2 linked regions of the Sporosarcina pasteurii genome follow. The protein of the gene in region 1 interacts with the protein of each later gene in a pairwise test. Links are inferred from orthologs where the notes say so. Each region holds a gene or a part of one and is shown in the gene's direction. Other genes may lie near its edges. The genes, in order: eno and rpe.

Region 1 (16,679 bases):
AATTAAAAGATATCCTAGTTTACTCAGATAAACCACTTGTATCGATTGATTACAACGGCAATCCATCTTCCTCAACAGTAGATGGACTATCCACAATGGTGCTAGTCGACAATATGGTCAAAGTAATTGCATGGTATGACAATGAAACTGCATATTCTGCACGTTGTATCGATTTAGCGCTTCATATGTACAAAAAAGGATTGTAAAATATAGCCATAACGCAAAACACCCCTTATAATATAGTTGGGTAGAAGGAACGGGGAACCCCGTTCCTTATTTTTTTAATAAACTTGGAGGTGGCAAGTTTTAATGAAGGTAAAGAAAACGATGAAAGATATGCAACTTGAAGGAAAACGCGTATTTTGTCGCGTAGATTTTAATGTGCCAATGGAGGAAGGGAACATAACGGATGATACACGAATCCGTGCTGCGATTCCGACGATTCAATACTTAATTGATCAAGGTGCAAAAGTAATCTTAGCGAGCCATCTCGGACGACCCAAAGGCGAAGTCCATGAAGACATGCGTCTTACTGCAGCTAGCGAAAGACTTTCAGAGCTGTTAGAAAAGCCAGTGATGAAACTGGATGCATCGATTGGTGAAGAAGTTGTGAATGCGGTTACTAACATGCAAAACAGCGATGTCATATTGTTAGAAAACGTTCGTTTCCATGCGGGCGAGGAGAAGAATGACGCTGCATTAGCGAAACAGTTTGCGGAACTTGCAGATGTCTTTGTAAACGATGCATTTGGAGCGGCACACCGAGCACATGCTTCAACAGCAGGTATTGCAGAGTATATTCCAGCTGTTTCAGGATTGCTCTTAGAAAAAGAATTAGATGTACTTGGTAAGGCACTATCAACACCAGAACGTCCATTTACTGCCATTATTGGTGGCGCGAAAGTTGCGGATAAAATTGGTGTGATTGATCATTTATTAGATAAAGTGGATCACTTAATTATTGGTGGAGGACTTGCCTATACGTTTTTAAAAGCGCAAGGCTATGAAATTGGTAACTCTCTACTTGAAGAAGATAAAATGGACCTTGCTTTGTCCTTTATTAAAAAAGCAGAAGAAAATGGTGTGAAATTCCATTTGCCGACAGATGTTGTCATCGCGGATGATTTCTCGGTAGATGCAAATACGAAAGTTGTACCAGTTGATTCAATTCCAAGCGATTGGGAAGCATTAGACATTGGACCAGAAACTGCAAAGAACTATGCAGATGTCATTAAGGATTCAAAGTTAGTGATTTGGAATGGACCGATGGGTGTATTTGAACTAGAACCATTTGAGGGTGGTACGAAACAAGTGGCGGAAGCGATGGCTGAAACTGTAGGTTACACGGTGATTGGCGGCGGAGACTCAGCAGCTGCTGTTGAGAAATTTAATCTAGGTGAAAAAATGGATCATATTTCTACAGGTGGCGGTGCTTCACTAGAGTTCATGGAAGGTAAAGCGTTACCAGGTGTTACTGCGTTAGACGATAATGAATGAGGAGTGAGATTTTTGCGTAAAAGAATTATTGCGGGAAATTGGAAAATGCATAAAACAGCTCAAGAGGCAAAACAGTTTACGGAAGAAGTGTTACCCAATATTCCGCTATCTGAAAAGGTAGAAGCGATTGTTTGTCCTCCGGCTTTGTATTTAGAAAACCTTGTAGAAATGGCGAAAGAATCGAAATTAAGCATTGGTGCACAAACGATGCACGAAGCAAAAGAAGGGGCATTTACTGGTGAAGTTAGCCCGGCAATGCTGGCGAGTATCGGTGTGAAGCATGTTGTTCTTGGACACTCAGAACGTCGTGAGTATTACAATGAAACTGACGCGTCTGTTAACGCAAAAACAAAAGCTGCATTTGAAAATGGACTGACACCAATTGTTTGTGTAGGTGAAACATTGGAAGAACGTGAAAGCGATGCAACGGTTAAAGTCGTTTCAGACCAAGTAACGAAAGCGTTTGCAGATGTAAGTGCAGAAGATACTAAACAGGCAGTCATTGCTTATGAGCCAATTTGGGCAATTGGAACGGGTAAAACAGCAACGGCTGAAGATGCGAATGAAGTTTGCGGTGCGATTCGTAATACAATTGAAAACTTATACGGCGCTGACGTTGCAAATGCTGTTCGAATTCAATACGGCGGAAGTGTAAATCCAAACAATATTGAAGAACTACTGTCCATGGAACATATTGATGGCGCATTGGTCGGCGGTGCGAGTTTAGAGCCTGCATCTTTCTTAAAGTTAGTTGAGGCTGGTGCAAATGCGTAAAGGACCAGTCGCACTCATTATTTTAGACGGTTTTGGCTTACGTGAAGAAATTTCAGGAAATGCGGTACAACAAGCGCATAAACCAAACTTTGATCGGCTGAAGGAAACGTATTCCTATACAACTCTCACAGCTTGTGGTGAAGCAGTTGGATTACCTGAAGGCCAAATGGGGAATTCTGAAGTAGGACATTTAAATATTGGTGCTGGTCGCATCGTCTATCAAAATTTAACGCGTATTAATAAGTCAATCCGAGAAGGGGATTTTTTTGAAAATGAAACGCTGCTTCAGGCAGTCGATCATGTGAAAAAGAATGATTCAGCACTCCATGTAATGGGGCTGCTTTCGGATGGCGGGGTACATAGTCATTATGAGCACCTCTTTGCGTTGCTTCAGCTTGCCAATCGGAAAGGGTTAGAAAAAGTTTACGTTCATGCATTTTTAGATGGACGAGACGTAAGCCCGCAATCTGCATTGGATTATATTGAACAAACTGAAGAAGTAATCGAAGAAGTCGGGATTGGAAAAATTGCTTCTGTAACAGGACGTTATTATGCGATGGATCGCGATAAGCGTTGGGAACGAGTTGAAAAAACGTACCGGACGCTTGTAGATGGCGCAGCAGAAACAGCTCAATCTCCATCTGAAGGGGTACTCGCATCTTATGAAAAAAATGTTCACGATGAGTTTGTAGAACCATTTGTCATTGAAGAGTCAGGAGAACCAGTTGCGACAATTGAAGACGGGGATGCGGTTGTATTTTACAATTTCCGACCTGACCGTGCGATCCAACTATCTCGTGCTTTCACAGATGAGAATTTCAAGGAGTTTGTCACAACGAAATTTGAAAACCTCAAATTTGTTTCGTTCACACATTATAGTGATGATGTCGTTTCAGATGTTGTGTTCGGCACAAAAGATTTAAAGGAAACGTTAGGTGAAGTCATTTCAGCAAATGGCCTAACACAGTTGCGAATTGCTGAAACTGAAAAATATCCTCACGTGACATTTTTCATGAGTGGCGGCCGGGAAAATGAATTTGAAGGGGAAGAGCGAATTTTAATCGATTCCCCAAAAGTGGCAACGTATGATTTGAAGCCTGAGATGAGTGCTTATGAAGTCACTGATGCGTTAATTCGCAAAATTGAAGGTGATTCGATTGACGCGATTATCTTAAATTTTGCGAATCCGGATATGGTCGGGCATAGTGGGATGTTGGCGCCGACAATTAGAGCGGTTGAGACAGTAGATGAATGTTTAGGGAAAATCATTGATGCTTTGGAGGAAAAAGGTGGAACTGCGATTATTACGGCGGACCACGGGAATGCTGATGAAGTGATTAATACAGACGGTGCACCGATGACAGCCCATACAACCAATCCTGTACCTGTTATTATTACAGAAAAAGACTTATCATTACGTACAGACGGTATATTGGCGGACCTTGCACCGACAATGTTGGAATTGTTAGGATTAAATCAACCGGAAAAAATGACTGGAAAACCATTATTCTAAAGGAGAGATTTTCATGCCAATTATTACAAACGTTCAAGCGAGAGAAATTCTTGATTCACGAGGAAATCCAACAGTAGAAGTTGAAGTGTTAACAATGAGTGGCGCTTTCGGACGCGCAATGGTTCCTTCTGGCGCATCAACAGGTGAATACGAAGCAGTTGAACTACGCGATGGCGATCAAGATCGTTACCTTGGTAAAGGTGTTTTGAAAGCAGTAGAGAATGTTAATGAAGATATTGCGGACGAGCTAGAAGAAACTTATTCAGTCCTGGACCAAGCAACAATTGACAAAGCGTTAATCGACTTAGACGGAACGCCAAACAAAGGAAATCTGGGTGCGAACGCAATTCTTGGCGTATCTATGGCTGTTGCACATGCAGCTGCAGATTACTTAGACATGCCTTTGTATCAATATCTAGGCGGCGTTAATGCTAAACAGCTTCCTGTTCCGATGATGAACATCTTAAACGGTGGCGAGCATGCGGATAACAACGTTGACATTCAAGAGTTTATGATCATGCCTGTAGGCGTTGAATCGTTCCGTGAAGCACTTCGCGTTGGCGCAGAAATCTTCCATAGTCTAAGAGATGTTTTACAAAGCAAAGGTTTAAATACAGCTGTCGGTGATGAAGGTGGATTTGCACCAAACTTAGCTTCAAGTGAAGAAGCGCTTGACACGATTATTGAAGCAGTTGAAAAAGCAGGCTACAAACCAGGCGAAGAAATTCTTCTTGCATTGGACGTTGCAGCTTCAGAACTTTACAACAATGAAAAAGGCGTTTACGATCTTCCAGGCGAAGGTGTTGAAAGAACATCTGCTGAAATGGTTGATTGGTATGAAGCGCTTTGCGATAAATACCCAATCATTTCGATTGAAGATGGATTCGACGAAAATGACTGGGATGGTTTCAAATTGCTCACAGAGCGTATTGGAGACCGTGTACAACTCGTTGGAGACGACCTATTCGTGACAAACACTGAAAAATTAGCGCGCGGAATTGAAGAAGGAAACAGTAACTCCATTCTAATCAAGGTGAACCAGATTGGTACTCTTACAGAAACGTTTGACGCAATCGAAATGGCGAAAAGAGCTGGTTACACAGCAGTGATTTCCCACCGTTCAGGTGAAACGGAAGATACAACAATCGCTGATATCGCTGTTGCAACAAATGCTGGTCAAATCAAAACAGGTGCACCATCCCGTTCAGACCGTGTTGCAAAGTACAACCAATTGCTTCGCATCGAAGACCAATTGTACGAAACAGCACAATACTACGGCGCGCAAACTTTTTATAACTTAAAGAAATAATATTTAGAAGAAAACCCGCCACTTGGCGGGTTTTTTGCTGGTCAGCGTTAAATGTACGTTCTTCACTGGAATATGTCCGAGCAAATCAACATTATGTCCGAGCAAATCAACATTATGTCCGCGCAACCTCACATGATGTCTGCCAAATCATCGGTAAACATATGGAACGGCGGCACTCAACGCTAACGCCGACCGAAAAAACGGGAGGAAATGACCAGTTACAGATAGAGCCAATTAAATTTACAGTTGTAACATTTTCATCTATTTGGTAAAATGTATGGAGTTGTGGAGTTTCTATCAGGAGGTGGAACAGGATGCACGTATTGCTAATGACTTTACTAGTAATTGTAGCATTATCATTAATTGTAGTTGTATTATTACAATCTGGATCAAGTGCAGGTCTTTCGGGAGCCATTTCTGGTGGAGCCGAGCAGCTTTTTGGGAAGCAAAAAGCACGCGGGCTTGACTTAGTTCTCCAACGGGTGACAATCATTCTTTCGGTCTTATTTTTTGTCCTCGCTATTTTAGTTGTTAAATTTTAATGAATTCAATATGACGATATAACTTTTATAAATAATAATCGCCTGACATTCCGATTACGAATGCTCAGGCTTTTTTAGTGCTTTGAAGCCTTATACTACAATAGATTAAGCAATGAATGCTACACTAATGTATAGATGGGAAATTATAGATGTATTGCAAAGTAAAACTAAAAAGAAATACGCGGAGGTTTATTTAAAAATGAGAATTGCACAACCGAAACCTTTCTTTTTTGAACAAGGTCCACGTGCTGTATTATTGTTACATGGATTTACAGGGACGTCTGCGGATGTACGTATGCTTGGGCGTTTCTTGGAGAAAAAAGGGTATACATCACTTGCTCCTCATTATAAGGGACATGGTGTACCGCCTGAGGAATTAATTCAAACAGGACCCGAAGAATGGTGGGAAGATGTTCTAGCTGGCTATCAACAACTAAAAGACGCGGGTTATGATGAAATCGCAGTAGCTGGATTATCACTCGGCGGTGTTTTTTCTTTAAAATTAGGTTATAACCTTCCATTAAAGGGAATTGTAACAATGTGTGCCCCAATGTCCATGAGAACGACTGACCTAATGTATGAAGGAGTTCTTCAATACGCCGGTGAATATAAGAAGTACGAAGGAAAAAGCAAAGAAGTAATCGAGGAAGAAGTAGAAAAATTACGTGGTCAAACGATGCCGTCACTGAAGGACTTACGTGAATTAATTTACGAAGTACGTGAACATGTTGACCATATTTACACACCAACTTTTGTGACACAAGGTTCTTTAGATAAAGTTATTGAACCAGATTCCGCGAATGTGATTTATGAAGATATACAAGCGGATGATAAAACATTAAAATGGTATGAGGAGTCAGGTCATGTCATAACACTTGGACCAGAAAAAGAACAGCTGCATGAAGATATTTATCAATTCTTAGAGTCACTAGATTGGCATGTGTGAATGAAAGTTTAAATGCCTATACTGTACATAGTCATGAAAGTGATAAAAAGAGAATAAAAGGCTAAACTAAGTTGAAATGGTTGGTTGAATTAAACAAGATTACATCGAGTAATCAATACGAATGGGAGGGATGTCTTTGGATACGTTCGCTCAAGAACTACAAGACAAAATTTTAGAGATGATGAAAGAAGAATCATATAAGCCGATGACGGTGCAAGAGATTCAAGACATGCTAGAAATCGAACAAGCAGCTGAATTTAAAGAACTGGTGAAAATGCTCGTTCACTTAGAACAGGGCGGGTATTTAATCCGCTCGAGAACAAATCGTTACGGCGTTCCTGAGCGCATGAACCATGTGCGTGGAAAGTTTATTGGGCATGCAAAAGGGTTTGGATTTGTGGCACCAGAAGCAGAAGGAATGGACGACATTTTCATACCGCCGCATGAAGTAAATGGGGCGATGAATGGAGATATCGTACTTGTCCGTGTATCAGGCGGCAGTTCAGGTGAAAGAAGAGAAGGAACGATTACGCGAATCGCAGAGAGGAAAACGACTCAAATTATCGGGACTTATCAAGATAATCGCGGATTTGGATTTGTGATTCCAGATGATAAAAAGCTGCCGATGGATATTTTTATTGCAAAAGGTGATTCACTTGGTGCGGTAGAAGGTCATAAAGTTATTGTTGAAATTACTGGTTGGCCTGGAGATACAAAATCCGCAACGGGCATGGTAACGAAAATATTAGGCCATAAAAACGACCCAGGCATTGATATTTTATCGATTATTTATAAACATGGAATCACCATCGAATTTCCAGATGAAGTGATTAACCATGCGAAAAGTGTGCCGAACGAAGTACGTGAAGAAGATATCGGAAAACGTCGTGACTTACGTAATGAAATGGCGATTACAATTGACGGGGCAGATGCGAAAGATTTAGATGATGCGATTGCCGTTGTGAACCATAACAATGGAACCTATACGTTGTATGTCCATATCTCTGATGTGAGTTATTATGTGACGGAACACTCCCCGATGGATGAAGAGGCGTTTGACAGAGGCACCAGTGTTTATTTAACAGACCGTGTGATTCCGATGTTGCCGCATGCGTTATCCAATGGCATTTGTTCATTGAATCCTGGCGTTGATCGTTTGACACTGACTTGTCAAATGACGATTGATCAAAACGGAAAAGTGATTGAACACGAAATTTATGAAAGCGTCATTAATTCCAAAGAAAGAATGACGTATACAGATGTGTACCAAATTATTGAAGAAAAAGATGAGGAACTTATTAAGAAATATGAACATATCGTTCCGATGTTAAATGATATGGCGGATCTCGCTGCTATATTGCGTAATAAACGAATGGAACGCGGTGCTATCGATTTTGATTTTAAAGAATCAAAAGTGCTCGTAGATGAAGAAGGTTGGCCGACAGATGTTGTTGTACTTGAAAGAACAGTATCTGAACGGTTAATAGAAGAGTTTATGCTTGCGGCAAACGAAACGATTGCAGAGCATTTCCACTGGATGGAAGTTCCGTTTCTTTATCGAATTCACGAAGATCCGAAAGCGGAAAAACTGCAAAAGTTCTTCGAGTTTTTAACGAATTTCGGGATTGTCGTCAAAGGTGCTGGAAATGAAGTGCATCCGAGAGCATTGCAAGAAATTGTTGAATCTATTGAAGGCTTGCCGGAAGAGGCGGTCATTTCTACAATGTTATTACGGTCCATGCAACAGGCGAAATATTTTGAGGAAAGCCTTGGACACTTTGGTTTATCGACTGAGTATTATACGCATTTTACAGCGCCAATTCGACGTTATCCGGATTTGATCGTTCATCGTTTAATTCGCACGTATTTGCTTGAAAAGGACGTTTCGCACACAACGATAGAACACTGGAATGCAAATCTGACGGAAATTGCGGAACATACGTCAGAACGTGAACGTCGTGCAGTTGACGCGGAACGTGATACGACCGCACTGAAACAAGCACAATATATGGTTGATAAAATTGGTGAGGAATTTGAAGGAATCGTTTCCTCAGTCACGAATTTCGGTATATTTGTTGAGCTTGAAAATACGATTGAAGGGCTTGTCCACGTCAGTTATATGACGGATGATTATTACCGTTTTGACGACAGGCAAATGATCATGATTGGTGAGCATACAGGGAAGCAATTCCGACTTGGCGATGAAGTAACCATTCGTGTTGTTGCGGTTAAACCTGAAGAATCCGCAATTGATTTTGAACTTGTTGGAATGAAACCGAATATGCATCGCACGAGAAGAGAAGCGCCTAAAGTGATTCATACGAAACGAGGTTCAAATCAAGGCGGAAGACAGCAAGGCAAATCGTCGAATGCCAATAATGAGCGAAAGTCTAAGCGAGGCAATCAAAAGAAAAAGTTTTATGAAGGTATTGCCAAAAAATCAAAAAGAAGTCCAAGAAAAAGAAGATAATGCCGGGGACATTTATTTTGTCCCTTGGCTGTAGTAGGGGGAAACATAATATGGGAAAAGGAAAAGGAAAAATTCTTGCAAGAAATCGAAGAGCAAACTTTGATTATGCCATTGAAGACACGATAGAGGCGGGAATTGTCCTGCAAGGCACAGAAATTAAATCGATCCGTGCAGGGAAGGTCCAATTGAAAGAATCATTCGTTCAAATTAGAAATAACGAAGCGTGGATTTTAAATATGCATATTAGTCCTTATGATCAAGGGAACCGTTTTAACCATGACCCGATTAGATCGCGAAAACTTCTTTTGCATAGACGACAAATTAATCAGTTAATCGGAAAAACAAAACAACAAGGATATACGATTGTTCCGATTCAATTGCATTTAAAAGACGGCTTCGCAAAAGTATTAATCGGCGTTGGTAAAGGTAAAAAGCATCACGATAGACGTGAAGATCTAAAGCGTAAAGAAGCGAAGCGGGACATGGCGCGTGCGTTAAAAGACAGACAGCAGTATTGATTTTTTACTGAGATTATAGTATACTATTTCTTGTAGCAGTAGTTCGGAACCTTTTATAGGTACTCCTAACTTCCCATTATACGGGGACGTTACGGATTCGACAGGGGTAGTCTGAGCTTAAGTTGCGCGTCGGAGGGGTCGGCTCCGTAAAAACGCCATTTATAATAACAGGCAAAACAAACAACAATTTAGCATTCGCAGCTTAATAGCTGACTGAATCTGCCTTATCGTACCATCGCCCATGTGGCGCGCTAAGGTTCACTTATTAGTGGGATACGCTAGTTATCGCCTCCTGAGGTAACTAGAAGAGATTACCAGGATAGCGCACAGGACGCCGTGATTGACGGCATAATGATGCGCGAAACCTAAGTAGTCAATCTATGCGCGTAGACGCTTAAGTGTTGGGGCCTCTGGACGCGGGTTCGACTCCCGCCGTCTCCATAATTTTATGGCTGATAAATGTAGTCGTATCAATGTTTTTGATGAGTAGGGATATTGAACGGGAGTTGTACTCTTGTTCAATATCCCTATTTTCATCTTCATCATTCAGAATTGGTTTGAATTGTGTGGTGCAAAGGTGCGATTCACGCAGGACACTAATAAGGTTTACTGCAGTAAAACAGGATATATTATATTTATCGAATAGATTCTCTTTAAAGACAAGAAAAGTAGGTGAAAAAAAGTGGGAAAATATCAATTGGATAATAAAGGTAAGGCAGCTGTGACAAAGTATCATGAAAAAAACAAGCCTGCCCAATTTGATAAAAAGCAGCATCTTGAAAAATTACGTACGGAGTATTTGAAAAAGAAGCAAAAACAAACAGATAAATAAAAGGAAGATATTTCTTCCTTTTATCAAAATAGGCTAGTGGCAAACTAATACGCGAAAATCAATCGATAATCTATTCGAGTAGATGCTTGAGTAATTAGAGTCTTTGCACACGGGTTCGACTCCCGCCGTCTCCATACATTTTGAATGTGATAAACAAAGTAAAAAAAACGACTTCATCTCAGGATGAAGTCGTTTTTTGGTGTACTTCGATTACATAGCTGCAATTGACATATTATTGGCTGATACTTATACTAAACTTGATTTGAATAAAAACTAGAATATTAAGTTAAATATAATTCTTGGTTAGGAGATTTGCCAAAACTATTATTTTTGGATTAATTGTTCTAGTAAAAAAAGGAGAGTTAACTGAATGCGTTTAAGTAAATGGAGTAAAAGCTTAAATCTAGTATTGTCAGCAAGTTTAGCGGTTAGTTTATCAGTAACAGGCTTGCAGGCAACAGTCGGAGCTGCGATGACTTCATCTAATGTAATAAAAGAACAAGCATCATCAGTAACGGATTTCGATAAAGTATATGATTTAAACAACTATAAAACTGGAAAATTGATGATCCACGAATCAAGTGTTTCGATTACACTAGATTCAATGTCAACAATAAAGAATGGCGTTGTATTCACCGGTAGTTATGCGGAGTTTTATGGTGATGGATTTAAAGATACTTCCGTTACAATCAAACCTAAAAAAGCAGGTACGATTGTCGATTTTAGTGGGATTGAAATGTCTAAAGTGATTATTGAGGGAAATAAGGTTTCTGAAATAAGGGGAGCAGGAAACGTTCAACAAATTGATTATGTAAAGGGTGCGAATCCAGATGCGATCAAGTTTCCTTTTGATCTATCTATCATGCATACCAATGATACACATGGAAATTTAGACAGTATTGCAAAACGTGTGACAGCAGTGAAGGAAGTGCGAGCAGAAAAACCGAACGCTCTTCTTCTTGATGCCGGCGATGTCATGTCGGGAACATTGTATTTCAACGAATTTAAGGGAATGGCAGACTTACAATTTATGAACTTAATGGGTTATGATGCAATGACATTTGGTAATCATGAATTTGATTTGGGTTCAACACCAGAGGGACATCAAGCTTTAGCGGACTTTGTTGAAGCGGCCGAGTTCCCATTTGTCAGCTCCAATGTTGATTTTTCAAGAGATGATAAATTTAATGGCTTATTCAGCGATTTAATTTCAAGCGAACCTGAAAAAGGGAAAATCTATAATGGAATCATTAAGGAAATTAATGGAGAAAAAGTGGGGGTCTTTGGCCTGACAACCGCTGAGACAGCCGATATTTCAAGTCCTGGTGCAATAACTTTCAGTGATTATATTGAAGAAGCTGAAAAAGCAGTAGCTGCATTTGAAAACCTAGGCGTCAACAAAATTATTGCTTTGACACATATTGGATATGATGATAACCCTGCAGTTGATAATGATTTAATTTTAGCTGCAACAGTCGATGGAATTGATGTGATTGTTGGCGGACATAGCCACACACAATTAAATGAACCTATAGTCGTTGACCAAGATGAAACTGGCGCAACGAAAGATCCGACACTCATTGTCCAATCCTATCAATACAATCAATTTTTAGGGTCCGTAGACATTGTGTTTGATAAAGAGGGTGTCATTAATGACTTTAGGGGTGAATTAATCCCTGTTAGTGAAAAAGCTGCAGATCCAGAAGCTGTCGAAATGTTGAAACCATATTCAGACAGAGTAGAAGATATTGCACAAACAGAAATTGGAGCAACAGCGGAAAGTAAATTAGAAAATCCACGAACGAATGAGGATAGTGTACGTAAAAATGAAACAGCATTAGGTAACTTGATAACAGACGGTATGCTAGCAAAAGCGAAAATGTATAATCCAGAAGTTATGATGGCATTACAAAATGGTGGCGGTATAAGGGCTGCAATTGATGCGGGTCCAATTACAATTGGAGAAGTAATTACAGTTCTTCCATTTGGCAATACGTTAGCAACGATGGACCTAACTGGCGCTGAATTAAAAGAAGCATTTGAAATTAGTTTCCGAGAATACCCGCGCGAAAATGGCGGTTTCTTACATGTATCAGGTGCAAAAGTGACATTCGATTCAGGAAAAGCCTCTGGTGAGCGGGTTGTTTCCGTAGCCTATAAAAATGTAGATGGTACTTATACGGAAGTTAGTGATCATGAGACTTATACCGTAGCGACAAATGCATTTACCGCGAAAGGCGGAGACGGATACACAGTTTTTGCAAAAGCATATGAAGCAGGTAGAGTAACGGATTTAGGCCAAAGTGATTGGGAAAACTTTGCCGAACATTTAAGTGTTTTAGGAAATATTACTCCAATGATTGAAGGGCGAATTATCGATTTGGCACAATAAGACGTATGGTGGGATAGGCGTAAACCCTGTCCCATTATATTATGTATACAAACAGCACAATTTGATTATCAAAGAACTTTCAGCGGATAGAGTATAAGAAGGTCCAGTTCAAAGCATTAGTACAAGGAGGATTATTCATGATAAATGATCAAGATTTAAAGCATTTACAACGTTGCATTGAACTAGCAAAAGTTGCTCTGGAGAAAGGTGACGAGCCATTTGGTTCAGTTCTAGTGTCAGCCAGCGGGGACGTGCTTGCGGAAGACCGTAACCGTGTTGGAGGTGGTGATCACACCCAACATCCGGAATTTGCTTTGGCGCGTTGGGCAGCCGAGAATATGACGTTGGAAGAAAGAGAGAAGGCGACAGTATATACTTCGGGTGAACATTGCCCTATGTGCGCTGCAGCCCACGGTTGGGTAGGTTTGGGGCGAATTGTTTATGTCAGTTCATCCGGGCAGCTGGTACAATGGTTGAGCGAAATGGGGATCAATGTATCGGAATCGCGCGTGCGTAATCTTCCAATCCGAGATGTACTGCGTGATATTACAGTAGAGGGCCCTGTTCTAGAACTCGCGGAGCAAGTTCGCGAACTCCACCGTCAATTTTATGCAGGGAAACATTAAGCATCTAGCAACGAGAAATGAATAGATGGATTGAAGTTAATATTGACTTTATTCTACCTTTTTCTACTTGTTTTGTTTTTTAGAACATGATATAGTAAGAACACTTAGTTTTTAAATAATTAAATACTTTCAATTCTTATCAAGAGAGATGGAGGGAATGGCCCTTAGAAGTCTCAGCAACCAGCCTTTTTAGGTATGGTGCTAATTCCAATAGGTATTTTCATAATACCTGGCAGATGAGAAGATTGTCTTTACGAATGGACCCTCTTCTTGTTTGAGGGTTCTTTTTATTTTGGAAAACGGTAGAGCCTGGTATTTAGAGCATTACCATTTAGATATAATTATGCTAAAAACATAATTTATATAAAAATATAAAATATCTAGGAGGATTCAACATCATGAAGAATAGTAAGAAGTGGTTAAGTGTTTTAATATTGTCGTTCACTATGATACTAGCAGCTTGCGCGGGCGGCGGTAGTGAAGCGGAGAACGATCAGCCAGGAGACGGGAAGATAGAAAAGGACCTTGTTGTCGCTGTTCATTCTGACGCGAGTACTTTAGATCCGGCTGGCTCGAATGATGTGCCGTCACATAACATTCAACAACCAATTTTTGAAGGGCTCATTAAACGTGACAGTGAGAATAAGTTAATTCCAGGTTTGGCGAAGGAATGGAAAGTGATTGACGATTTGACTTATGAGTTTATCTTGCAAGAAGGTGTAAGCTTTCATGATGGGGAAGCGTTTAATGCGGAAGCCGTGAAAATAAATGTAGAACGCCTTCTCGATCCAGAAGTTGCTTCATCAAAATATGATTATTTTGAAATGATTTCTGAAGTAGAAGTGGTAGATGAGTATATCGTTCGCATTAAGACAGAATATCCGTTTTCACCAATTTTGGCACATCTATCCCATAGTGGGGCCGCAATCATTAGCCCGAAAGCAATTGAAGCAGATTACGAGGCAATAAAGAATGGTCAAAAACCTGGTACAGCTATTTCAGAAAATCCAGTTGGAACCGGACATTTTAAGTTTGATAGTTGGACACCTGGCGAGGAAGTAAAACTTGTGAAAAATGAGAATTATTGGGGAGAAGAAGCACTTGTCGATACAGTAACTTTCAAAATTATCCCGGAAAGCGGAACCCGTAATGCAGACTTGGAGCGTGGATTCGTTCATATCGTAGATCCTGTGCAACCGAGCGAAGTTCCTCAATTAAATGATAGTGACTATGCAACAGTGGTACAAACCCCTTCAACAGGGCTTTCATTTATCGGATTTAATATGAGTAAAGCGCCATTTGATGATGTTTTGGTGCGAAAAGCTGTGTCAATGATCATCAATAAACAGGAAATTATTAACGGTGTTTATGATGGATATGGCATTGCAGCTGAAGGACCTCTTGCACCTGGAGTATTCGGGTATTCAGAAGACATAAAAGGCATTGACCAAAATATTGAAGAAGCCAAAAAATTGATGAAAGAAGCAGGCTATGCAGATGGATTTAAAGCCACGCTTTGGACGAATGATAATCCGCAACGTATTGATACAGCAATCATTCTTCAAAATACTTTAAAAGAAATAAATGTAGAATTGACGATTGAACAAATGGAATTTGGAACCTATATAGAAAAACTTAAGTCCGGCGACCACGATATGTACATGTTAGGGTGGACGAATCCGTTAGCAGATGCAGACAATGGTTTGTATTCTTTATTCCATTCATCTACTGAGGGGATTCCGCCAAATGCGATGTGGTATGGTTCATCTGTTGTTGATGATTTGCTGGACAAAGGTCGAGCAGCAACTGACGAAGAAGAACGATTGAAATTGTATAAACAAGCGCAGGAAGAAATTATCGCAGATGCACCGATGCTCTTTTTAGATTATAGGGAGTATTTAACAGGTGTTAGTAATAAGATCAAGGGTTTCTCAATCAATTCGGGTGGAATTTATCATTTGGAAAAAGTACAGTTTGTAGAGTAAATAAAGAGGGACTGTTCGACCAGTCTCTAAAAAATGAAATCACTTCTGATACATAGGACTCTCGTTCAACAACCTAACTGCTAGTAATCCCACCCTATAAATATGTGGTGGGATTACTTTTTTATGTTTCTATTGATACATGAATTGTCATACAGGCCCACTTTACCTAGAATAGCCGCTTCAGGTTATTTTTTAGTTCATGATATAATAGAACAGTTCGTCTCAAGCATCAAGGAGGTAACATCATGAAATGGAATAAAGGCATTCTTTTTGTATTAATAGGGGCGGCATGTTTCGGCTTCACACCTGTATTTGCAAAACTTGGATTCGGCTATGGCTATACACTTGGACAAATTAACATCGTTCAAATGACGTTTTCTTTTATATTATTATGGTCTATTTCGCTACTTAAAAGGTCTAGCTTCAAAGGAATCACATTAAAAAATATTTTTCAAATTATGATGACCGGCTGCTTTATCGGTTTAACGACTATATTTTATTATGCTTCGATGCAATATTTGCCCGCCTCATTGGCAATTATATTAATGTTTCAATTCATTTGGATAGGGATCATTTTGGAATGGATTTTCAGCAAAATCGCGCCCGCACCAATCACAATTCTATCAATTATCCTCATATTAATAGGCGTCTTTTTCGCTTCGAATATTATTAACGGTGATATTCAGGGACTACCTATAAGAGGTTTTGTGTTTGGAATCCTTTCTGCATTCACCTATGCAGGATTTATCTTTTTCAGCGGAAAGGTTGCTGTCAATGTGGATTCGTTGACACGCGGTGCATTTATGGTGACTGGATCAACCATCCTAGTGTTTGTTGTGTTTATACGTGATATCTCGACAGTGTTGCCTTTGGAATGGAACTTGATCATCGTTTCCATCGGCGTTTCTTTATTTGGTGCTGTTCTTCCACCACTATTTTTCGCAGTAGGTGCTCCATTAATTTCAGGAGGACTCGCAAACATATTAACATCGATTGAATTACCGGTTACGATCTTATTAGCAAGCGCAATTCTGTCAGAAATAGTAACTCCGCTACAGTGGATAGGGACGTTGATTATACTGGCGGCTATCGTTTTAAATGAACTTGGCGCGAATCTTTTTAAAATCAGGAGAAAACGGAATCAGCGAAGCGCTAGCCATTACATGAAATAAAAGTAGGGATCCGATTAGCGGGATTCCTACTTTTGCATTTATATAAGTTATCCTATTGAAATTCGCATAGGCATCTATACAAAAAGGTGTATTGTCACTAGTA
Region 2 (16,629 bases), 510 kb from region 1 along the record:
AAGAGGCGCTACCCATTATGAAGCAACTTGTATCTGCCATTTCTAACGCTCATTACAATGGAATTGTTCATCGAGATATTAAACCACAAAATATTTTAATGGACAACGAAGGAAATGTGAAAATTACGGACTTTGGCATCGCAATGGCGCTGAATGCAACTGCACATACGAAAACAAATTCCGTATTAGGAACAGTACATTATTTATCTCCTGAACAAGCACGCGGGGGAATGGCCACAAAAAAGTCGGATATCTATTCAGTGGGTATCGTCTTTTATGAACTGTTAACGGGTAAATTGCCTTTTTCAGGAGAATCTGCTGTCTCAATTGCGCTCAAGCATTTACAAGAAGAGACACCTTCTGTACGGGCTTTATTCCCATCGATTCCGCAAAGTGTTGAAAATGTCATATTAAAAGCAACGGCGAAAGAGTCTGCTGTGCGTTATAGTTCAGCTGATGAAATGCAAGAGGATTTAGCTACAGTTCTTTCACAAGAACGGGCGAATGAAGAGAAATTTACGATACCTTTTGATGATGAAGCGACCCGTGCGATTCCTGCTATTGTGGAAGCACCAGCATTTGGAAGTGTTGAGCAGACGATTAAACATGAGCCTGTTCAAGAAGAAAAGAAAGCCGAGCCGAAAAAGAAACGAAAAAAATGGCCGTTTATCGTTGGTGGCCTTACAGCCCTAGTGATTATCGGTCTACTTATTTACTTTTTGCCAAGTTTATTAGGTTTGAAAAAGATAGAGGTTCCAGATGTTGTTGAAATGACAGAAACTGAAGCGATTAAAGCACTTGAAGAAGATGGATTTATCGTGCAGGAGAGTATTGAAGAACATTCGGACGATATTGAAGCTGGCAAAGTAATTAAAACGTACCCAGAAGCAGGGAAGGAAAGACCAATTGGTACTGAGATTACTTTATACGTTAGTATCGGTAAAGACTTAGTCGCGATTGAAAATTATATCGGCGATGATTTTAAACAAGTGGCGAGTTTACTTGCAAATTATGGGTATCGCTCAATTGAACCGAATGACGTGTATTCGGACGAACCAGAAGGAACCATAATAGGTCAAGATCCAGAACCGGGTACAGAAATCAACCCGAATGAGACGGACTTAGTATTTACAGTGAGTAAAGGAAAAGAAATGCTAGCTGTTCCAGACTTGTCTGGTTTAAGTGAAACAGAGGTTAAAGAACAAGGAAGAAGTTTGGGGTTTGAAGTGTCTATCGATTCGAGAGAAAACTCCGACACTGTTGCAGAAGGGCATGTTCTTTCACAAAACCGAGCTGCTGGCACACATATCGAAAAAGGTGGCGTCATCAGTGTTGTGATTTCAAAAGGAACGGAACCAAAGCCTGTCCAACATATTACTCACAGAGTCACCATTGAATATTTAGAAGATGAAACGACTGATGATGACGGAGAACAACACGAAAAAACACCACAAATCATTCGGATTTACGTACAAGACCGTAATCATTCGATGGCAGATTTGTATGATGAATTTTCAATTACAGAAAACGATGAAGTGACTATAAAAATGGAACTTGAAGAAGATCAAAGAGGCGCATATCGAATTACGCGGGACGATACACTTATCGAAGAAAAAAAGTTCGATTATGGTGACGCAGATTAAGTTAAGGGAGGGGAAGAATACTGGAAGGTCAAATTAGAAAAGCGATTAGTGGCTTCTATTACGTACAAAATAATGATCAATTAGTACAGTGTAAAGGGCGAGGTGTTTTTAGAAAAAGAGGTGTACACCCTTTAGTCGGCGATTTTGTCACCTATAAACCTGATGGCGACAATGATGCAACGATTACAGAAGTACATGAACGAAAAAATGAACTTATTCGTCCGCCAATTGCTAATGTCGACCAAGCATTGCTTGTATTTTCAATCGTTGAACCTGATTTTAGTACGCATTTACTAGATCGTTTCCTTACTGTCATTGAATCTTTCCGCATTCAACCAGTCATTTGCTTAACAAAAAAGGATTTAGCGAGCCAAGCTGAATTGAATTCGGTATTGGAAGTGGCTAAGTACTATGAAAGTATAGGGTATGAGGTTGTCGTTACTTTTATTAACGACCCCGAGTTGCCTAAAAAATTAAAACCTATATTGCAAGGGAAAGTAACTGTATTAGCTGGACAGTCAGGCGTTGGAAAATCAACTTTGCTCAATACAGTACTTCCTTCGCTAGGGTTGAAAACGGGTGTTATATCAGACGCTCTTGGCCGCGGAAAACATACGACCCGTCATGTAGAGTTATTAGAGGTCGGTGATGGTTTAGTTGCTGATACACCAGGATTTAGTTCACTGGAATTCGAGCATATCGAAAAAGTGCAGTTGTCCAGCCACTTCATTGAATTTAATGAGCCTTCAAAATCATGTAAATTCCGCGGTTGCCTACATGAAAATGAACCAAGGTGTGCAGTTAAAGAATTGGTGGAGTCGGGACAGATTGCATCATTCCGTTATCGTCACTATTTACATTTTTTAAAAGAAATTAAAGAACGAAAGCCGAGGTATTAAGAAATGATCAAAATTGCACCATCTATTTTAGCTGCTGACTTTTCGAAATTAGCTGAAGAAGTCATCGAAGTTGAGGAAGCGGGCGCATCGCTTATTCATATCGATGTAATGGACGGACATTTTGTACCTAATATTACAATGGGGCCACTCGTTGTAGAAGCATTGAGACCCGTTACGAAGTTGCCCTTAGATGTTCATTTAATGATTGAAAACCCTGACGCTTATATCGAGCAATTTGCGAAAGCCGGTGCAGATTATATTACGGTTCATGTTGAAGCTTGCCCGCACTTACATCGTACGCTTCAGTTAATTCGTTCACATGGCGTTAAATCAGGTGTTGTATTAAATCCACATACTCCAGTGGAAACAATTCTTCATGTGTTAGATGAAATAGATTTAGTGTTGTTTATGACTGTAAATCCAGGTTTTGGTGGACAGAAGTTTATTCACGCTGTATTACCTAAAGTCAAACAATTATCGAACATTATTAAGGAACGTAATTTGCCAATTGAAATTGAAATTGATGGCGGAGTCGATGAAGAGACGATTATTCCGTGTGTTGAAGCTGGGGCAACAATTTTGGTAGCTGGTTCTGCTATATTTGGAAAGCAAAACAGGGCAGAGGCCTTACGAGAAATAAAGGCAGCGGGAGAAGGGGCCATTAAAAAATGAAGTTAGCTGTTGTCTGTGCAGGTGGACCGAAGGAAGAGATTACTAATCTAACACAGTTTCCGGTCGAATCCACGGTTTTTATTGGTGCAGATAGAGGGGCGCTTCATTTACTAATGGCAGGAATCATCCCACAGGAAGCGGTCGGTGATTTTGACTCCGTATCAAAGGAAGAATACGCCGAAATTCAATCTGCTGTAAATGTAATGGATGAATTTTGTGCAGAAAAGAACGAAACAGATACGGAACTTGCAGTTGAGCGGGCGCTTTCCTATCAACCTGAGCAAATCATACTAACGGGTGTGACCGGCGGCAGACTAGATCATATGGCGGCGGCACTCCAATTACTATATCGTCTTCAAATGGATCATCCACAAATCTCCTTTAAAATTTGTAATCGACAAAATGAATTAACAATTCTTCGACCAGCAGTACATCAACTACTTTATAATAAAAGTTTACCGTATGTGTCTTTTTTTGCATTTGAAGGCGCTGTGACAGGGTTAACATTAAGTGGTTTTAAATATGAAACTACTGATGAAACGCTAGAATTAGGTATGACAAGATTTACAAGTAATGAACTTGCAACAAGTGTTAGTACTATCTCATTCCGTGAAGGCATATGTTTAATGGTAAGGAGTTCAGATGCTTGAAAGGAGTGGGAGAATGCGCGTCTATACATTTACTTTACCTAAATTTGTAAGTGGAATTGTAAGGAAATGCATGGTTGTATTCCAGAAGGATGAGAAACCTAAACAAGCTTCGAATAAGAAGAAAAGAAGGAAAAACGACAAAATGCCAGGCTGATATTTCTCAGCTTGGCATTTTCACGTTTTAAATCAACTATAAAATCTGCTATAGTGGAATAATTTACATAAAAAAGTACTATTATAATAAATATTCGCGTTCGCTAAGAACACTTTATACTTTCTTTTTGTAGATTATACGCGTTGAACTTTACCAGATTTTAATGCTCTTGCAGATACCCAAACACGTTTAGGTTTTCCGTTAACAAGAATGCGAACTTTTTGAAGGTTTGCACCCCATTTACGTCTGCTTGAGTTTAATGCGTGTGAACGCGTGTTACCAACACCAGCTTTACGGCCAGTAATTACACATTGTTTAGACATATTTGTTACCTCCTCGTTTGTGAAGATTCAATGATGCACTCATTAATTTGCATACAACTTAATTTATCATAAAGTAAAGGCAATAGCAACTGATTTCGACAGGTCTTTCAAGTAAATGTGCTTTACATCCAATCAATAAAAGCTGATGAAGGCGCCTAGATGCGAACAGCTTTTGTAATAGACTCACTTTTAAATACAATATCATTTCTTTTATTATAATGTCGGGTATAGTACAATAGGGTGAACGAAAAAAGATGCGGGGGGACATATTTATGTCAATCGAAGTAAAGAATGAATATGGCAAGATTGATATTACAAATGATGTAATTGCCCAAATCGTAGGTGAAGCATCAATTGAGTGTTATGGAATTGTAGGAATGGCGTCTAGACATCAGATTCGAGACGGCTTGACAGAAATATTGCGGAAAGAAAACTTTGCGCGTGGTGTGATTGTCCGTAATATTGGTGAGGATACACATATTGATGTTCATGTCATTGTTGGATATGGCACTAAAATTTCCGAAGTTGCGTATCAAGTTCAATCGAAAGTAAAATATACATTGCAAAAAACAGTAGGTCTTAGTGTGGAATCAATCAACATTTTCGTTCAGGGAGTCCGAGTGACGAACTTTTAGAAGGAGGAATTTTAGGTAATGAAGTTTATTGATGGAGTGAAATTTTCGGAAATGGTGAAGCTCGGTGCCCATCACCTTTATGAAAATGCGGATTACGTTGATTCGCTTAACGTTTTCCCAGTTCCGGATGGAGATACAGGGACAAATATGAATTTGTCAATGTCCTCAGGAGCAAAAGAAATTGAAGCTAATACTGTCGAGCATATTGGCGAAACAGCAGGAGCCCTTTCAAAAGGTTTATTAATGGGAGCACGTGGAAACTCAGGAGTCATTCTTTCTCAATTGTTTCGCGGGTTCGGAAAAGCAATAGAAAGTGAAGCGAAAATTGATGGGAAGAAATTTGCTGACGCATTAAAATACGGAGTTGACACGGCTTATAAGGCTGTTATGAAGCCGGTTGAGGGTACGATTTTAACAGTTGCAAAAGATGCAGCTAATGCGGCCGTAGAAAAAGCGAATACTACTGATGATGTCATTGAAGTAATGGAAACCGTCGTAGATGAAGCGAAAGCCTCCCTCGACCGTACACCTGAACTACTCGCTGTATTGAAGGAAGTTGGGGTTGTTGACAGCGGCGGTCAAGGTCTTGTGTACGTTTATGAAGGGTTTTTGGCTTGTCTTAAAGGTGAAGAATTGCCGGTCAGAACGGATGTTCAATCGATGGACGAGCTTGTAAATGCGGCGCATCATCAAAGTGTTCAAGACTTTATGAGTACGGATGATATTATTTACGGCTATTGTACTGAGTTCATGGTGAAGTTTGAGTCCGAAAAACTTATTGACAATCCTTTTGATGAGGGAGAATACCGTCAAGAACTAAGTGAATTTGGAGACTCCCTGCTTGTGATTTCTGATGACGAAATTGCAAAAGTACATATACATTCAGAAACACCTGGGGATGTCCTATCATTCAGCCAAAAATATGGTTCACTCATCAATATGAAGATTGAAAATATGAGGCAGCAACACGAAGATATTGTCGGCACGAAAGCAAACGACAAAAAAGAGAAGCATCCTTATGCGGTTGTTACTGTAGCAATGGGCTCGGGCATTGCTGAATTATTAAAGAGTGTCGGGGCTTCAGTTGTCATTGAAGGCGGACAAACGATGAATCCTTCAACTCAAGACATCGTTAAAGCGATTGAAGATGTAAGTGCAGAAAGAGTTCTAATTTTACCGAACAATAAAAATATCGTAATGGCTGCTGAGCAAGCAGCAGAACATCTTGGTATTGAAGCAGCAGTTGTACCAACTACGACTGTTCCTGAAGGCCTATCAGCAATCCTAGCATTTAATCCAGAAGCTGATGTCGAAGTGAATAAAAATGCGATGATTGAAGCTGCTTCTTATGTAAAAACAGCTCAAGTGACATACGCAGTTCGTGATACTTCAATTGATGGCATTGATATTAAAAAAGGTGCATTCATGGGAATTGATAGCGGCAAAATTGTCACAACGAATCCGTCATTAGAAGATGTAACAAAATCACTCATTCAAAAGATTATTGATGACGAATCTGAAATTATTACCGTTATATATGGTGAAGATGTGAGTGAGGAAGAAGCGACACGCATTGGAGACTATATAGAAGAGCATTTTGATCATGTCGATGTTGAGTTGTATAATGGGAAGCAACCATTATATCCGTATATCATTTCTGTTGAATAAAATAAATGTGTCAGGCTTTTCAAGAAACCTAAATAAAAGTAGAGCAGGGAAATCTAACAGATTCTCTACTCTACTTTTTCTCTCTTTATTGAAGGGAAATTTAAAAGTGAAAAGTATTTTGGCATCGTCCGCCTATTGATGTAAAATAGAAGTAAGTGCAGTAGAAGGGGGTATGAAAAATGAAATTTAGATCAGTATTCGATATTATTGGACCCGTCATGATTGGACCATCGTCGTCTCATACGGCAGGTGCGGCACGTATTGGCCGTGTTGCAAGAACTTTATTTGGAAGGCAGCCAGATTGGGCGAAAATATATTTATACGGTTCATTTGCAGAGACTTATAAAGGACATGGGACAGATGTCGCGATTATTGGCGGATTAATGGATTACGATACATTTGATGAACGAATAAAGACGGCATTTGAAGATGCAAAAAAGGCTGGCTTTTCATTTGAGTTTATTCCCGAAGAGGAAGAAATGGAACATCCAAATACTGCAAAGATTGTAATTGGTGATGAAAACAGTGTCATGGAGTTAACGGGAATTTCAATTGGCGGTGGGAAAATGGAAGTTGTCGAGTTGAATGGTTTCCCGTTAAGACTTTCAGGAAATTATCCTGCACTACTCGTCGTTCACCAAGACCGAGCGGGACTCATCGCGAGTGTTGCCAATGCGCTTGCCAAACGAGGGGTTAATATCGCACATATGGAAGTTGGCAGAAAAGAAAAAGGGAAAATGGCTTTAATGGTCATTGAAGTCGATCAATTAATAGATGATGAAATTATTAATGAATTAAGAGGGTTGCCACACATAACGCAAGTCTCTACGATAGCGGAATAAGGAGGGATTGACATGGAAGTATTATTCAAATCTGTAAAAGAACTTGTCGCCTTAGCAGAATCGAGTAGTAAGCCGATTTCGGAAATTATGATAGAACAGGAAATGCTTCTTTCACGACGAACACGTGAAGAAATTATCGCACAAATGGATAATAATTTGACGGTAATGGAAGAGGCTGTGGAAAAAGGACTACAGGGCGTTCAATCGACGTCAGGTTTAACAGGTGGAGACGCTGTTTTAATTCAAAAATATATGGCTTCAGGCAAGTCCTTATCAGGTGATTTAATATTAGATGCGGTGAGTAAGGCGGTTGCAACCAATGAAGTAAACGCTGCGATGGGAACAATTTGTGCAACGCCTACAGCGGGAGCAGCGGGTATTGTACCGGGAACGCTATTTGCAGTGAAAAATAAACTGAATCCAACGAGAGACCAGATGTTAAATTATTTATTTACAACGGGTGCATTTGGATTTGTCGTAGCTAACAATGCGTCTATTTCAGGTGCAGCGGGTGGATGTCAAGCAGAAACAGGATCTGCAGCTTCTATGGCTGCAGCTGCAATCGTTGAAATGGCTGGAGGAACACCACAGCAAAGTGCTGAAGCTTTTTCGATTGTCATGAAAAATATGCTTGGGCTCGTTTGTGATCCAGTTGCGGGGCTTGTTGAAGTACCTTGTGTGAAACGGAATGCAATGGGAGCTGCAAAGGCGCTTGTCGGGGCGGATATGGCACTTGCTGGCGTTGTAAGTCGTATTCCAACAGACGAAGTGATTGATGCAATGCACCGAATCGGACAATCTATGCCGTCAGCTTTACGGGAAACTGCCAAAGGGGGACTCGCAACAACGCCAACAGGAAAGGCACTGGAAGCAAAAATATTTGGTGGGACGAAAGAAAACAGTGACCACATTCCTTCATCATGACGTAAAAACGATTAAAGGGATTGGGCAAAAGGCGAGCGAGCAACTTGAAAAACTTGGCATTTACACAATTTCAGATTTAATTATGACATTCCCGTATCGGCATGATGATTTTACGTTAAAGGATTTGGCTGAAACGCCGCATAACGAAAGAGTGACAGTTGAAGGAAGGGTCGAAAGTGAGCCTTCAGTTCAATTTTTCGGAAATAAACGATCACGCCTACAAGTTAGATTACTTACGGGTAGGCATCTTGTAAAAGCCGTCTTTTTTAATCAACATTATTTAAAAGACCGAATGATGCCGGGCAATATCGTGACGGTAACCGGAAGATGGGATCGTGGACGACAAACGATTAACGTAAGCAATTTTTCAGTAGGACCCAAAGATGAAGATGCAAACTTCGAACCTATCTATAGCTTAAAAGGTGTGATGCACCAAAAAACTTTCAGACGTTTTATGAGAAGTGCGCTAGATGGTATTGGAGATGGAGTGGAAGAGTCATTACCAGCCGGCCTACTTGAAGCGTATAAATTACCGAATATTAAAGAAGCACTCGAAATGATTCATTTTCCTCTAAGTCCTGCACATATGAAACACGCAAGAAGGCGTTTTGTTTATGAAGAACTTCTGTTATTTCAAATGAAAATGCAAGCGATGAAAAAGGTAAGAAAAGAAGCGGAAAGAGGCATGCCGATAAACTATGATCTTGATAAAGTAAAAAAGTTTATCGCGTCGTTGCCCTTCGAATTAACAAATGCACAAAAAAGAGTTGTGAATGAACTTTGTGCTGAACTTAAAAGTGAAGTGCGAATGAATCGGCTCCTTCAAGGAGATGTAGGTTCAGGGAAAACAGTTGTTGCGGCGATAGGTCTCTATGCGGCCATTACTGCTGGGTTTCAAGGGGCGATGATGGCCCCTACAGAAATTCTAGCAGAACAACATGCAACTTCTCTTGCAGAGTGGCTGGAACCCTTTAACGTATCTGTAGCATTTTTGTCAGGTTCAACAAAAGGGAAAGCGCGAAAGCAACTGCTTGAAATGCTCGAAGAAGGAAAAATTGACTTACTGATTGGTACGCATGCGCTTATTCAACCAGATGTTATATTTAAAAATTTAGGGTTTGTCATTACGGATGAGCAACACAGATTTGGTGTTGAACAGCGACGAGTCCTTCGAGAAAAAGGCATAGACCCCGATGTCTTATTTATGACTGCTACGCCGATTCCACGAACGTTAGCCATTACGGCTTTTGGTGAAATGGATGTATCGATATTGGATGAATTGCCAGCTGGTAGAAAAGAAATTGAAACGCATTGGTTGAAAGAAGATGCTTTACAGCCGGTTTTGAGAAAAATGGCAAGCGAGCTACAGAAAGGTCGCCAAGCATACGTAATTTGTCCGCTTATTGAAGAGTCCGACAAACTTGATGTGCAAAATGCTGTAGATGTCTACAATCAATTAACGGTATATTTTCAAGGCAAATTTAAAGTAGGACTCATGCATGGGCGTCTTCATCCAGATGAAAAAGATCAAATTATGCATGAGTTTAGTGAAGGTGCAATCGATGTCCTAGTCTCTACAACAGTTGTTGAAGTAGGCGTAAACGTACCAAATGCAACATTTATGTTAATTTATGATGCGACGCGCTTTGGTTTATCTCAACTCCACCAATTAAGAGGACGTGTCGGCCGAGGTGCAGAGCAATCCTATTGTGTGCTTTTAGCAGACCCGAAGACAGAAGAAGGTAAAGAACGAATGCATTCAATGACAGAAACAAATGATGGATTTGTTTTAGCTGAAAAGGATCTGGAGTTACGAGGGGCCGGCGACTTTTTCGGTAAAAAGCAAAGCGGACTCCCTGAATTTAAAATGGCCGATCTTGTTCATGATTACCGGGCACTTGATACAGCAAGGAAAGATGCTGAACAACTTCTGGCATCTGAAGAGTTTTGGAGTTCAGAGGAATACCGTGTTCTAAGAGAAAATCTAGAACAGTCGGGCGCTTTAAGTACCGATCGAATGGATTGATAGTCGATTGTACCGAACCTCTGTGTGTGCGTTTGATTATGGAAGATAGGCAGATTTATAAAACGATTCAAAGTAGCGGGGGCATCTTCTTTCTCCGCTACTTTTTGTTTTACAAAAATATTTATTATGTGCATTTATAAATTTCTTGCATTCTGATACCTCTCTTTATATACTGATATTAGTACCAAGTGCTAAATCGGAAGGTGAAGTATGTGCGAATGCCTAAGAAAGAAAGGCAACTACGTCTGGGGAAATTGATAGAAGAAAATCCATTTGTAACAGATGAAGACCTTTCCAAACATTTTGAGGTTAGTGTTCAAACAATCCGATTGGATCGACTTGAATGTGGAATTCCGGAATTACGTAAACGTTTGAAGCAAGTCGCTACACAGACAATGGCCGGAGAAGTAAAGTCTTTAGGGTCAGATGAAGTGATTGGCGATATTATTGATATTAAACTCGATGCTAGCGCCATCTCGATTTTTGATGTGACTGCGGACCATGTTTTTCAACGAAATGGAATTGCTAGAGGGCATCATTTGTTCGCACAAGCAAATTCACTAGCTGTTGCGGTCATGGATGATGACCTGGCATTGACAGTTAAATCCAATATTGAATTTCTTAAACCTGTCAAAGCCGGTGATAGAGTTGTTGCACGTGCAGAAGTAATCAAGGAAACTGTAAAAGAGAGACGTACCTTGGTTAAAGTAGAGTCAACTGTAGGTGATGTTCTTGTATTTACAGGACAATTCTATATGTACCGCACGACGGATAAGAAGCAGGAGGATAAACAATGATTATTGCTTTAGATGGAATGGGTGGCGACCATGCGCCAGGCGAGATTATTCAAGGTGCATTGGAAAGTTTGAATGAATTTACAGATATACATATACATATTTATGGTGATGAAGAAAAGATGGCGCCTTATTTACAAAAGCATGAACGTTTAAAGGTCATTCATTGTGCGGAAGTTATTGAGCCAGATGATGAACCTGTTCGTGCAATTCGCCGAAAAAAAGATGCGTCGATGGTACGCATGGCGCAAGCAGTTAAGGAAAATGAAGCGAATGCGGGCGTTTCGGCGGGAAACACTGGAGCACTCATGGCGGCAGGCCTATTTATTGTCGGTAGAATTGATGGGATTGAGAGACCAGCACTTGCACCGACGCTACCAACAGTAGACGGCCAAGGCTTTGTTATGCTGGATCTCGGTGCAAATGCTGACGCGAAGCCGGAGCATCTTGGTCAATATGCCGTAATGGGAAGTATTTACGCAGAAAAAGTTCGCAGCATTGCAACGCCTCGAGTTGGGCTGTTAAATATTGGGACAGAAGAAGGCAAAGGAAACGAATTAACGAAAGCAGCGTTTGATATTCTTTCGGAAGCGCCTATCAACTTTATTGGAAACGTTGAAGCCCGTGATCTATTAATGGGAGCGGCCGATGTAATTGTAACAGACGGCTTTACAGGCAATATGGTATTGAAAACAATTGAAGGAACTGCACTTGGCTTTTTCACAATGCTTAAAGAAGTGTATATGTCCTCGATGAAAACTAAACTATCTGCTGCACTTGTGAAGAACGAGTTAGGCGGATTGAAAAATAAAATGGATTACTCCGAATATGGCGGTGCAGGGTTATTTGGCCTAAAAGCTCCAATTATTAAAGCGCATGGCTCGTCAAATGCCCGTGCAATTTATAATGCAATTCGCCAAGCAAGAACAATGGTGCAATATGAAGTGACAGAAACGATTCATGAAACGATTGGGAAGGGGTTAACAAAATGACGAAGATTGCTTTCGTATTTCCTGGACAAGGTTCTCAGAAAGTAGGAATGGGTACTGAGTTAGTAGAGAATCATGAGCAGAGTAAAGAGTTTTTTACGAATGCTGACCGTGTACTAGGCTTTTCATTAAGTGAACTAATTGAAGAAGGGCCTCAGGAAGAATTGACAGTTACTTACAATGCGCAACCTGCATTGTTAACTGTAGGCGCGATGATTGCGAGTCGCTTAAAAGAAGAAGGAATTCAACCAGATTATACAGCAGGCCATAGTCTTGGTGAGTATACAGCGCTCGTAGCTTCAGGTGTTCTTACGTTTGAAGAAGGTGTATTAGCTGTTCATAAACGTGGTTTGTATATGAATGAAGCAGTACCAGCAGGTGTTGGTGCGATGGCGGCTATCCTTGGATTGGATGCTGAAACGGTATCCGAAATTACGAATAAGATTACAGAGAGCGGGGATGCTGTACAACCAGCGAATTTGAACTGCCCTGGCCAAATCGTCATTTCCGGAACGAAAGCAGGCGTTGAAAAAGCTTGTCACGAATTAAAAGAAGCGGGAGCTAGAAGAGCCATTCCGTTAGATGTGAGTGGTCCATTCCACTCTTCGCTTATGAAGCCGGCTGCTGAGAAACTTAAGGCGACGCTTGATGAAATTACAATGCATGACGCAACACCACCAATCATTGCGAATGTTAATGCGGAGATTGTTGAGGATAGCAACCAGTTAAAGGATTTACTCGTCGAACAGTTATATTCTCCAGTACGTTGGGAAGATTCTGTTCGAACAATGCTAGAAAATGGTGTGACACATTTTATCGAATGTGGGCCAGGTAAAGTGTTGAGTGGCTTAATTAAGAAGATTGATAGAAAAGCAACCGTGTTATCGGTTTACGATGAGCAATCATTAGCGGAAGTATTGGAAGCTTCGAAAGGGTGGTCAAAGTGAGTAGATTTGAAGGGAAATCAGCAATCGTCACAGGTGCTTCGCGCGGTATTGGGCGTGAAATTGCACTTCAGTTAGGGCGTGAAGGCGCTAAAGTAGTGGTCAACTATAGCGGCAGTAAAGAAAAAGCAGAAGAAGTTGTTCAACTAATTCAAGAAGCAGGCGGAGAAGCATTTGCAATCCAAGCAGATGTGTCTAACGCGGATAGTGTGACAAACTTAGTGGACGAGACAATTGCAACATTCGGTTCAATTGATATACTTGTAAATAACGCTGGAATTACAAAAGATAATTTGCTCATGCGAATGAAAGAAGACGAGTGGGATGATGTCATTGACATTAACTTAAAAGGCGTTTTCCTCTGCACGAAAGGTGTTACACGTCAAATGATGCGCCAACGTGCAGGTAAAATTGTCAATGTTGCTTCCATCGTTGGTGTTTCAGGAAATCCAGGACAAGCAAATTATGTGGCGGCAAAAGCAGGGGTAATCGGATTAACGAAGACGTCAGCGAAAGAATTGGCATCACGTAATATCTATGTCAATGCAGTAGCGCCAGGATTTATTACAACAGAAATGACCGATGCATTAAGCGAAGATGTAAAAGAACAAATGCTTGCGACGATTCCATTAGCGAAACTAGGGAATGCTGAACATGTCGCTAAGACTGTGTTATTCTTACTATCGGAAGACGCAGATTATATTACAGGACAAACCATCCATGTTGACGGCGGAATGGTGATGTAAGTAGTGAAGGGGAGCGCCTTTCACATAGTTATATCCAGTTTCGAAGCCTATGCTTTTACTATCCAGCTTCAGCGCCTAGAGACTCGGGTCATAAGTCGTTTCGGCTGTGCGGCAAAGAGCGCCGCTTCGCCAAACCGCCTTATGCCTGTCGTCTCTGACCAGGCGCTTACGCTTTTACTTAATCATTGAGGGGAGGTGACAAATTTGGCAACAGTAACTGAACGAGTAACTAAAGTAATCGTAGACCGTCTAGGTGTCGATGAAAGCGAAGTTAAAGCAGAAGCATCTTTCCGTGATGATCTCGGTGCAGATTCACTAGACGTAGTTGAGCTTGTAATGGAATTAGAAGATGAGTTCGATATGGAGATTTCTGATGATGATGCAGAGAAAATTGCAACTGTCGGCGATGCAGTTTCATATATCGAAACAAAAGTGAACTAATTAGAAGCTAATGCAATTTAGCTGAGGCGCTTTTATCCTTTTCCTTTGAAATGGATGGAAGCGTCTCTTTTTTACTTTGCAACTGGTCGTTGAAAAAGGTAAAATTATATACATTACGTAGGAAAGGCAGAATCGTTCTTATGACAAGTAAACGTACAACAACGAATCCTAAAATGATCCTTCCACAAACAGTTCGAAAAGACTTTGAGGAATTGCAACGAAAACTTGCGATTCAATTTGAGGAAGTGTCACTTTTATACAATGCATTTACGCATTCATCATATGTGAATGAGCATCGAAGAAAAAAATATACGGATAATGAGCGACTTGAATTTTTAGGGGATGCAGTGTTAGAGTTAGGTGTTTCCCAGTTTCTTTATACGACTGAACCTACGATGAGTGAAGGTGAATTGACAAAGTTAAGGGCTGCAATTGTTTGTGAACCAGCACTTGTTTCCTTTGCGAATGAACTTGAATTTGGTCGTTATGTTCTTTTAGGTAAAGGGGAAGAACAGACAGGTGGAAGAACACGTCCGGCTCTCTTAGCAGATGTTTTTGAAGCTTTCATCGGTGCGCTATACACTGATCAAGGCATGGAAGCAGTAACCGCATTTCTTGAAAAAGTAGTATTTCCAAAAGTAAGTGTCGGTGCTTTTTCGCATGTGATGGATTATAAAAGTCGGTTACAGGAAATTGTCCAACAAACGAATAATGGACAGCTTCATTATGAAGTAGTAGAGGAAAAGGGCCCTGCCCATGCAAAAGTATTTATCACTGTTGTACAGTTAGATGAAGAAACACTCGGTACCGGAAAAGGTAGGTCGAAGAAAGAAGCAGAGCAGGAAGCGGCCCGACATGCAATTGCAGAACTTAAGAGCTAGCAGGTTGAGGAGAAGATTTAGATGTTTTTAAAAAGGCTTGAAATAATAGGGTTCAAATCATTTGCAGAACGTATAGGTGTAGATTTCGTGCCAGGCGTTACAGCTGTCGTCGGACCCAATGGTAGTGGAAAAAGTAATATTACCGATGCGATCCGTTGGGTATTAGGCGAACAATCGGCGAAATCTTTACGTGGTGCCAAGATGGAAGATGTGATTTTTGCGGGGAGTGATTCTAGAAAGCCACTTAACTTTGCAGAAGTCACGTTAATTCTTGATAATAGTAAAGGTTTGTTTCCCCTAGATTACACTGAAATTAGCGTTACGCGACGTGTCTTTCGCTCTGGTGAAAGTATTTATTTATTAAATAGGCAGCAATGCAGATTAAAAGACATTACGGATGTATTTATGGATTCTGGACTTGGGAAAGAAGCATTTTCGATTATTTCTCAAGGACGCGTCGATGAAATCTTAAATAGCCGTCCGGAAGATCGCAGAAATATTTTTGATGAAGCTGCAGGCGTATTAAAATATAGAACAAGGAAACGTAAAGCAGAACATAAACTGTTTGAGACATCAGATAATCTCGACCGCGTGCTTGATATATTAAAAGAACTTGATATTAGAATAGAGCCGCTTAAAGAACAGGCTGAAGCGGCTAAAAAGCACGCGGAAATCTCTGGAGATGTTCGAGAAGCGGATATATTACTACTCAATTACGATGCCAGAAAGTTACATGAAAAATTGCGAGAAAAGTTGATAGCCGTAGAAAAACAACGTGCGGAAAAAGAAGTATTAGCTGAGGCGATAGAAAAAAATGAAGTTGAATCTTCCGCGATAAAAAAGCTACTGGATCAGCAAGAGGAAAAATTTGAATCATTGCAACAAAAACTTGTCCAAGTAAGCGCAGAAACTGAAAAGTGGGAAGGTAGGCGTCTCTTATCCGTCGAGAAGGAACGAAATGCTAGTTTACAAATCGAACGGGTGCAGACTGAATTTACGAGCGCAAAAGCTGAACAGGCGGATTTAGAAGAAAAAATAAAAGAATCCTATAATAATGTAACTGTCCTAAATAAAGAATATGAAGAAGTAAAAGCGGAGATAAAAGACACATCTCAAATGTTGACTCGCTCTGTTAAAGAAACTGAGCATGAGATTGAAGAGTTAAAGTCATCTTATATTGACGGACTTAATGAAGAAGCGACCATTCGAAATGAACTAAAGCATATCGAGGAACGTCTATTGGGGGAAAAAACATCTTCTCAGAAAATTAATGAGCAGACGGTATCCTTAAGAAATAGATTAGAAGCGTTAAATGCGGATAAGAAACTTAAAGTACAAGCATTAGACCGTATAAAGAAATCAGCAAAAGAAGCATCAAAAAACTATACAAACGATGCA

What was found.
Region 2: the proteins of eno (region 1) and rpe interact in binary tests that used the Escherichia coli proteins (3 or more experiments, as listed by UniProt). The link is inferred for Sporosarcina pasteurii from one-to-one orthologs.

What each region holds. Positions count from the first base shown.
Region 1 is NZ_CP160452.1:2,639,116-2,655,794, reverse strand. Bases 3,088-5,945 are described here. They hold eno (phosphopyruvate hydratase), read left to right. Parts: upstream 3,088-3,797; coding sequence 3,798-5,093; downstream 5,094-5,945. Other genes in these bases: AB1H92_RS12705 (carboxylesterase), read left to right, coding at 5,835-5,945; secG (preprotein translocase subunit SecG), read left to right, coding at 5,408-5,635; gpmI (2,3-bisphosphoglycerate-independent phosphoglycerate mutase), read left to right, coding at 3,088-3,784. Outside these bases: gap (type I glyceraldehyde-3-phosphate dehydrogenase), read left to right, coding at 1-206; AB1H92_RS12730 (phosphoglycerate kinase), read left to right, coding at 310-1,497; tpiA (triose-phosphate isomerase), read left to right, coding at 1,510-2,271; more of gpmI, read left to right, coding at 2,264-3,087; more of AB1H92_RS12705, read left to right, coding at 5,946-6,581; rnr (ribonuclease R), read left to right, coding at 6,712-9,051; SsrA-binding protein SmpB, read left to right, coding at 9,102-9,569; AB1H92_RS12685 (hypothetical protein), read left to right, coding at 10,252-10,401; AB1H92_RS12680 (bifunctional UDP-sugar hydrolase/5'-nucleotidase), read left to right, coding at 10,772-12,793; AB1H92_RS12675 (nucleoside deaminase), read left to right, coding at 12,931-13,419; AB1H92_RS12670 (glutathione ABC transporter substrate-binding protein), read left to right, coding at 13,818-15,404; AB1H92_RS12665 (DMT family transporter), read left to right, coding at 15,650-16,576. UniProt on the Escherichia coli protein: Catalyzes the reversible conversion of 2-phosphoglycerate (2-PG) into phosphoenolpyruvate (PEP). It is essential for the degradation of carbohydrates via glycolysis.
Region 2 is NZ_CP160452.1:2,124,091-2,140,719, reverse strand. What follows is about bases 1,572-4,379. They hold rpe (ribulose-phosphate 3-epimerase), read left to right. Parts: upstream 1,572-2,545; coding sequence 2,546-3,214; downstream 3,215-4,379. Other genes in these bases: rpmB (50S ribosomal protein L28), read right to left, coding at 4,153-4,341; spoVM (stage V sporulation protein SpoVM), read left to right, coding at 3,878-4,018; AB1H92_RS10085 (thiamine diphosphokinase), read left to right, coding at 3,211-3,864; rsgA (ribosome small subunit-dependent GTPase A), read left to right, coding at 1,661-2,542; pknB (Stk1 family PASTA domain-containing Ser/Thr kinase), read left to right, coding at 1,572-1,643. In the rest of the region: more of pknB, read left to right, coding at 1-1,571; AB1H92_RS10070 (Asp23/Gls24 family envelope stress response protein), read left to right, coding at 4,614-4,976; AB1H92_RS10065 (DAK2 domain-containing protein), read left to right, coding at 4,995-6,644; sdaAB (L-serine ammonia-lyase, iron-sulfur-dependent subunit beta), read left to right, coding at 6,824-7,486; sdaAA (L-serine ammonia-lyase, iron-sulfur-dependent, subunit alpha), read left to right, coding at 7,499-8,410; ATP-dependent DNA helicase RecG, read left to right, coding at 8,370-10,436; transcription factor FapR, read left to right, coding at 10,649-11,233; phosphate acyltransferase PlsX, read left to right, coding at 11,230-12,222; fabD (ACP S-malonyltransferase), read left to right, coding at 12,219-13,166; fabG (3-oxoacyl-[acyl-carrier-protein] reductase), read left to right, coding at 13,163-13,909; AB1H92_RS10025 (acyl carrier protein), read left to right, coding at 14,114-14,350; rnc (ribonuclease III), read left to right, coding at 14,491-15,231; chromosome segregation protein SMC, read left to right, coding at 15,253-16,629. UniProt on the Escherichia coli protein: Catalyzes the reversible epimerization of D-ribulose 5-phosphate to D-xylulose 5-phosphate.